2 regions of the Lysinibacillus sp. NPDC096212 genome follow, and region 1 is predicted to be linked to the other one. Evidence: predicted binding sites of a transcription regulator. Region 1 holds the regulator's gene; the other holds the start of a gene.
What was found. Region 1 encodes LexA, which represses DNA repair genes until DNA is damaged. Its sites were predicted from a motif close to CGAACATATGTTCG; they were not measured.
Positions count from the first base shown of each region.

Region 2: ACIQ7T_RS10880 (carbohydrate kinase) is a predicted target of LexA. The motif match lies at 1,845-1,858, and genes of this name have one in related genera.

Region 1 covers NZ_JBIWFQ010000001.1:7,625-11,824, forward strand. Annotated here, with positions in the region: gene ACIQ7T_RS00055 (YneB family resolvase-like protein) at 108-785, opposite strand; gene yneA (cell division suppressor protein YneA) at 782-1,096, opposite strand; gene lexA (transcriptional repressor LexA) at 1,259-1,876, shown strand; gene ACIQ7T_RS00070 (gamma-glutamyl-gamma-aminobutyrate hydrolase family protein) at 2,076-2,798, opposite strand; gene ACIQ7T_RS00075 (prepilin peptidase) at 2,894-3,646, opposite strand; gene ACIQ7T_RS00080 (potassium transporter) at 3,704-4,200, opposite strand, start outside.
Region 2 covers NZ_JBIWFQ010000009.1:12,619-16,818, reverse strand. Annotated here, with positions in the region: gene ACIQ7T_RS10885 (pseudouridine-5'-phosphate glycosidase) at 1-716, opposite strand, end outside; gene ACIQ7T_RS10880 (carbohydrate kinase) at 721-1,812, opposite strand; gene ACIQ7T_RS10875 (MFS transporter) at 2,365-3,621, opposite strand; gene ACIQ7T_RS10870 (MarR family winged helix-turn-helix transcriptional regulator) at 3,839-4,200, shown strand, end outside.

The DNA.
Region 1 (4,200 bases):
ACGGTTGCTGTATCCATCACTTCGCTGTTCTATCCATCACTTCTCGGCCCTTCACCAACATCTAGTGCCTTTAAAAAAAAACAGCGGGACGATAAAACTCCCACTGATTAAAACGTCACTTTATTTTGCCCGCTTCCCTCTTGATGTTCCCGATATCTCCTATGGACTGTAGCTTTGCTTACTTCAAAACCTAGACCTCTAAGAGTCATGGCGATTTCCTCAAAGGTGAAGCCTCGATTACGTAGGTTGACAATTTCGTCTACAGGGACTTCCTTACGTTCTTGACCATTTGGATTTCCACGGTTAGATAAATTGTTTTCTGGGCGATAGCCATTTTCAACGGCACGACGCATGCCACGACGTATTTTAGCATTATGGATTCTGCGCTGGTACTCCTCTACGATTGCTAAAATTTCTAGGAGCATCGTATCCATTTCATTTAATTGTATTGGCCCCTCGTCTCGCATAGAAAAAACATCAGTTTCAGTTTTCTGCAATAAATGCAATACTGCCATTCGAGCATTTCCACGACCTAAGCGTGTTTCATCCTGCACAAATAATGCTTCTATCTCTTTTTCTTTAATGAAATCGAGCATTTCTAGTAAACCTTCACGTTCCACATCATAACCGCTATGCTTGTCCTTAAAAACACGCATGACTTCGTAGCCCTGTTCTTTAGCATAGCGCATCAACTCCTCTTGCTGACGCTCCAACGAGGAACTTTGTGTCTCTTTTTCTGTACTCACACGGCAATAGACAACAGCCGATTGTTGATTCATCATCATTTTTCGTTTCTCGCAATTTCAATTGAATTTATAGGATAGGATTGGTCACCCACTACTGGAATCACTAGGGATTTGCCTGCAATAATTTGTATGTTCGATAATTCATTTTCTGTTTTCACAAGCTTAATCCATTCATCCGTTTTCATTTTACCACGGTATTGATCGGCTAACGACCATAAGCTATCACCATGTGCGATTTCAATTTCTGTGTACGTTACATCGCCTGGGTCTGTTATAAAAAGGTATGCCGCAAAAAGTAGACAAGCTCCTAATAAAGTTGTAATATGTGGATTTTTCTTTAACCAGTTCATGTTTAAAACCCCTTTTCTAGAATGTTTGTTCGGAATATATGTTCTCATATTAATACGAACAAACGTTTTTGTCAAACACTTTTCGAACCTATGTTTGCTTAAGTGTTCGCATTCTGTTATACTATTAATAAGTAGAATGATTAAAAAAAGAGGTGAGCCATTATGAAAAAAGTTTCGAAAAGACAAGAGGCCATATTAGATTTCATTAAAGAAGAAGTACGAGCAAAGGGGTATCCACCTTCTGTACGTGAGATTGGTGAGGCAGTTGGACTTGCTTCAAGCTCAACAGTTCATGGGCATTTAGCTCGTTTAGAACAAAAAGGCTTGATTCGACGCGATCCAACTAAACCACGTGCTATTGAAATTTTAGAGCCAGAGGATTCTATTCAAAAGCAACATGTTATTCATGTCCCATTAGTTGGGAAGGTTACTGCAGGTTCTCCAATAACTGCTGTTGAAAATATCGATGAATATTTCCCACTACCAGATATTTATGGTACAAGTGAAGATCAATTATTTATGCTAGAAATTATGGGTGAATCAATGATTGAAGCTGGCATTTTAGACGGAGATTTAGTGATTGTTAAACAAAAAGCAACAGCTGATAATGGTGATATTGTCGTAGCAATGACTGAAGAGAATGAAGCAACCGTAAAACGTTTCTTTAAGGAAAAAAGTCATTTTCGTTTACAGCCTGAAAACTCAACAATGGAGCCAATTATCGTAGATCAAGTTTCTATTTTGGGACATGTTGTAGGTCTATACCGTCGTGTACATTAAAAGTATCTCAATTTTAAAATATAAAAAGAGGATATTATGTTCACAAATGAGCATATACCTCTTTTTCTTATGTTTTGAGTGCTATTTTATACACTAAAAAAGAACCCACTTTACAATGGATTCCTTACACCTAGCATTGTATTCATGTTCATCACGAAGGTTATCTTAGCCTTGGATAAAAAATAATGCTTATAAAGTTTTATGCCTCTACTTTAAACTTTAAACTTGCCTTTACAAATGCAGCAAATAGTTTCTTTGATACTTCATCTCCTGCAATGGCTAGCTCTTCAGGATGCCATTGTACTGCTAGACAAAATGGTAAATCAACATGCTCTACCGCTTCAATGATACCATCACTTGATTTTGCTACCACTTTTAACTTTTCTGCTACTACATTTATTGCCTGATGATGAAATGAATTCACAGCAATTTTTTCTTCCTCAATAATCGTTTTTAATAATGTATCCGGTGTTAAATTTACATAATGTGTTGCAACACCTCGCGCTGCTTGTTGCACATGCTTTATTAATTTTTTACTATGATACTCACTTTCAATATCCTGATAGACTGTGCCTCCAAACGCAACATTTAGTATTTGAAGCCCTCGACAGATTCCGAGAATCGGCATTTTCCGAATATTGGCTGCATTAATTAAAGCAAGCTCCACTGAATCTCGTTCAGGATGAACCTTCCCTAATTTCGGTGTAGGTTCTGCGTCAAAGAGGAATGGATGTACATCATAGCCACCCGAAAGTAATAATCCGTCCGTCAATGATAAAATTTGTGCTACATCCTCTTCAACGCCAAGTGGAATTATAAGTGGAACTCCCCCTGCTTCAATTATACTTTTGCTATATGCAGCATTTAATCTTGAGGACAAATCATCCTCCGCAAAAGCCGTTATTCCGATAATTGGTTTCACCCTATCCCCTCCATGATCTTTATCTTGCAATAACTGCCTGTAAAAGCCAAATTGGTGAAGACTATTAATCATTGAAGGAATCCATCACTGATTAATTACCAAAACCCAAGATACCAATTCATCAACGCATCCCCATAGAAATAGATGATAATAGCTGCAAGAGCAATAGAAGGTCCGAATGGTATAGGCGTTTTCCTTCCCTGTCCGCGTACCTTTAATACAATTATGCCAACAATCATGCCAATTACTGCCGCTACAAATAACGTCAGAATTGTATGTATTGTCCCGAGTACGAGACCAAGTAAAAAGAATAATTTAATATCACCACCACCCATTCCACCTCTTGATAGAACAGCTATACAATATAATATGCCAAAACCTACGACAGCACCAACTATGCTGTCCCACCATAGTGACAAAGGAGATATAACGCGTCCAAAAACTAGCAATGGTAAAAAGAATAATAGCACCTTATCGGGAATTAGCATATACGCAAAATCCGATACAACAATAATGACTAATAATGAAATAAATAATAGCGCTACAAAAAATTCTGCACTAAAGCCTAATTTCCAATAAGCAAAAGCAAATAATAGGCCTGTTATAAGTTCCATCAGTGGATAAATCCAAGAAATTTTTTGCCCACAGCTACGGCATTTTCCACCTAAAAATAAATAAGACAAAACAGGCACCAAATCAAGCGCCGTCAACTGTCTCTTACAAGAAGTGCAATGCGAGGGTGGACGCACAATGGACTCCTTCAAAGGCACCCGTAAGCCAACCACATTAAAAAATGAGCCAAGAACGAGCCCAAATATTAAAACTGTAATTGTATAAGTAATTTCCATTTTATGTCCTCCTATACTAATAGACGCCCATACATTTAAGTATGCGCGCCATTTAGATTATTGTTGTCCTTCATAATAGAACGTCGTTACTTGTATGGTTGCTTTTAAGGTTGAATCAGCGTCCTCCTTGAATTTCGCTTCTTCACCCGTTAATGTGAAATCGATCGCATCAATTTTCATCACTCGATCAATTTTTTCAATCTCTTTTATAAACTCAACCATTGCTTTATTATCCATTGCGACAACATCAATATCAAATGTTACTAGTTTTAATTCCGTTGGTAAGGAATCTTTAGTAAAAGTAGCAGTTGGCATTTTATCTTTCACTTCAGGAGTTTCATCATTCTTAGCAACAGCTTGTTCATCCGCTTCAGTTGCCGGTTGCTGTGTATCAGCCTGTTCATCAGAATTTGTCGAGTTGGGATCTGTAATAGTAGAATCCGCTACGAGGGAATCATAATTATTAAAGTCCATAGCTTCTACCCGTGTCCTCGTCACCACTTCTATCTCTTCAATATTTCGAATGACTTCATCAATAGCTCGAGTTTGAGGTA
Region 2 (4,200 bases), on a different contig from region 1:
GAATGCTCAAGCGCGTCAGACTCTGGAATTGGGTTAGCAATAACAGCTCCGCCTTTTAAGCCTAATTGCCATTTTGCACGTAGCATTTCGGCCACTTCCTCTGGTGTATCAATCTTGAAGTTGACATCAAAACCACTTTGACGTGTATAGAATGCTGGTAGTTCATCTGTACCATATCCAACGACTGGCACACCTTTTGTTTCAAGATATTCTAAAGTTAAACCAATATCTAAAATAGACTTAGCGCCCGCACAAATTACGGCAACATTTGTTTGTGCTAGTTCTTCTAAATCTGCTGAAATATCCATTGTTGTTTCAGCACCACGGTGTACCCCGCCGATACCACCAGTTACAAAAATTTCAATACCAGCTAGCTCAGCACAAATCATTGTTGCAGCTACAGTTGTAGCTCCTAATTTTTTTGATGCTAAAAGATAGCCTAAGTCGCGACGAGATGCTTTTGCTACACCTTGTGCATTACCGAACATTTCAAGTTCTTCATCTGATAAACCAATTTTAATTTTACCGTCGATTAAAGCAATTGTTGCTGGCACTCCACCATTATCACGAACAATTTGTTCCACTTCACGTGCTGTTTGTACATTTTGTGGATATGGCATTCCGTGAGAAATAATTGTTGATTCTAATGCTACGATTGGTAAGCCTTTTGCTTGTCCTGCTTTTACTTCTTCTGATAATACGATGAATTCTTTCATGTTGTTATTCCTCCATTTCATTGTTTAACAAATCAACTGATAGCTCAGGTCTTACGGTATATGGAGATGCAAGTGTATTTTTGGCATTCGTTAAGCCTGCATCAATACATGTTGCAAATGATTGCCCAGTAAGCCAGCTATGGATTACAGCACTGACAAAGGCGTCTCCTGCACCTGTTACATCTTCAATTTTTTCTACAGCTTTAGCTGTAAAATGACTTGGCTTCGTTGTAGTGGAAGCTGCATACACACCCTTGCTACCCGCTGTAATAATTACATGTTCAGCACCTAATGTAAGAAGTTGCTGTAAAGCCTTTTCGTAGTGTGCTGAGTTTTCGATTTTATGACCTACAATCGTCTCAGCTTCATCTGTGTTACAAATAAACCATGTTACCCCTTGTAACGTATCCGGTAATCGATTCATTTTGGGCGAAGATACCGGTACGATAACAAATGGAATGTCACGGGCAATCGCAACCTGCTGTATGTAAGCAACTGTTTCTTTTGGACAGTTTAAGTCCATAATAAAGCAGCCCGCATTCATCAGCATTGCCTCATGTTTTTTTAGCAAACTTGGCAATAAAAGATCATATACTTCCATATTTGCTACTGCTAGTGCTAGCTCGCCCTGCTCATCCATAACCGCAGTATAGGAACCCGTCGAAGCGTCAGGTAGCTGCTCCACATAACGTAAATTCATAAATGGCTCTGAAGCTTCTTGGATCACTTGCCAATCAGCATCTTTGCCGGCAGTAGTCAGCAATGTTACTTGATGATTTAATCTACCTAAATTTTCAGCAATGTTTCGGCCAACACCACCTACACTAAATGAAGAGCTAGCAGGATTGGACGTACCGAATTGGACATTCCCTTTTACATGAAATTTTCGGTCAAGATTGGCTCCACCGATACAAATAATTTCATTTTCCTCAGGCAAAATATATGCACGACCTACAATTTTCCCTTGCTTCGTTAAGCTCGACACTAAATTAGCAAGGACTGGTCGAGATAGCTTCATCTTATCTGCCATCTCTTGCTGAGACATAAACGGATTCTGGCGAATTAATGCAAGGACCGCCTGTTCTCTTTCATTCATAGCATCACCTTTTATTATATTTGTTTACATTATAAACTTTTGTTTGGTTGATGTCAAAAAATTTTTTAATAAAAAAAGTTGAAACCGATATGATACTGGCTTCAACTTTTTGTTGTGATAACTATTGCTTCAATGAAATTAAGGTGTCGTGTTAAATAAAGTATGGCTTTTCGGTATAACGAGGGGGGTGATTTCCGTTCCAACTGGGCGCTTTCCTGTGGGCGCCCAATGAGCCGCTTCACTTCGCTTCAGGGTCTCATCTGCGTGAAAGCGATAGCGGCGGAAATTCAGGGTTTTGCGGCGTTCTTTACTTGGTAGGCGGCGCAATTTCGGGGGTTTGCGGCGTTCTTTGCTTGGTTAGCGGCGCAACTTACACTTTTAGCGGCGAATTCCAATATAACCTGGACAAATATTTTCTGTGCGAAAGCGTAGCGCAGCAACAACAAATTCGGAGGAACGGCTCACTGCTGTAAAATGCCAATCGTTGATAAAATTTTAAGAAACGACGATAGCAACAAGAGTCTCACCTTAAGCAAAGCGAGTAGCTAATTATCAAGTATTGGCATGATAAGGTGTTTGTTTTTTCACGATGATGACAAATAAACTTGCCAATGCACAGAACATCCCAGCAAGGAAAAAGGCCCAAGTATATGAATTGAAAAACTTATAGATGAGGCCTCCACCAAAGGCAGCAACTGCAGCTCCTGCTTGATGAGATGCGAAAATCCACCCATAAATAATGCCACTTTTATTTGTACCAAAAATTTGTCTAGAAATACTGATCGTTGGAGGTACTGTTGCAATCCAATCTAATCCATAAAATATTGTAAAGATTGTCAGTAAAGTGAACGACCCTTGCATTAATGCATATGGAAGTAAAAGGAGAGACGTTCCTCTTAAAAGGTAATACCAAAACAATAACCATCGATTATCAAAACGATCAGACAGCCACCCTGATAAAGTAGTGCCTACAAGATTAAACACTCCCATAAAAGAAAGAAAGGATGCAGCGGTTACGAAAGGGACACCAAAGCTAATACAGTATGAAACAAAATGAGTACCCACTAATCCACTAGTTGAAAGTCCACAAATAAAAAAACTTCCCGCTAATAACCAAAATTCTTTCTTCTTTATTGCCTCAAATAAACCATTAAAAGCATTACTAATCGGATTTTTCTTATGATCCTCTTGTTGCATTTCTAAATCTTCTTCCATTCCATAAGGAAGAATCCCAATATCCTGTGGCTTATTTTTAATAAATATTGAAATAGTGATGAACATAACAATACTTAAAATGAGAATTAATCCAATCGCCCATCGCCAAGAATAATGTTCAATAATAATCGCCAATAAGGGTAAGAGAATTAACTGCCCTGTTGCAGTACTCGCCGTTAAAATCCCAACTGCCAACCCTCTACTTTTCACAAACCAATGATTGGCTACATACGGACTTAACACCGTTAAAAAAAGACTTGCTCCTAAACCAATAATACCGCCCCATATAACGATTAACTGCCATGATTGAGTCATGAAAAGCGTAAGCATCATGCCAATGAATAATGTAGCCATCGCACCTAGCATCATTTTCTTTAAACCCGCTATTTCTAGTAATGCCGCCATAAAAGGACCCGAAAAACCATATAAAAATAGACTCACTGCAAAAGCTAAGGCAATTAAAGATCGATCCCAATTAAATTCTTTTTCAAAGGAGTCTATAAATACCCCTGATGATGACATTGTAATCCCTGCAACAATAATTGAGAAAAAGGTTACGACTAAAATAAACCAGCTATAATGAATACGTTTCATCTTGACACCTTCATTTCTTAAAAAAATTTTTAAAAGATTGCAGCTCAATACATGTATATGCATATATTACTGGAGTAAATGCCTTTCGGAAACATGTATATACATATATAATCTTAGTAATCACTTTTATTACTGTCAAGAAACATTTTCCAACTTAACAAAATAAATCAATAGGGCTACTATAATATTGAACCAACTCGAAAAGGGGTACGGAGCAATGAATAATATAGATTACACACAAATATGTGTATGTGCAAACCTTCGAAAAAAAACACGAGTCGTGACACAATTGTATGATAAATTACTACAGCCCACTGGCTTAAAAGTTACTCAATACTCTATGCTAGCAAATATCGATCATCAACAATCAGTTTCCATAAGTCGACTAGGTGAAATTTTGCTACTCGATCAAACAACCATTACACGTAATATTAACTTGTTAAAGCAAAATGGCTATGTAGATTTAACAAGAGATCCGCAAGATGCTCGAGCAAAGGTCATTACACTAACTGATAAAGGGGTTAAAAAATTAAACGAGGCTGCTCCAATTTGGCAAGATATCCAAGAAAGAATTATCAA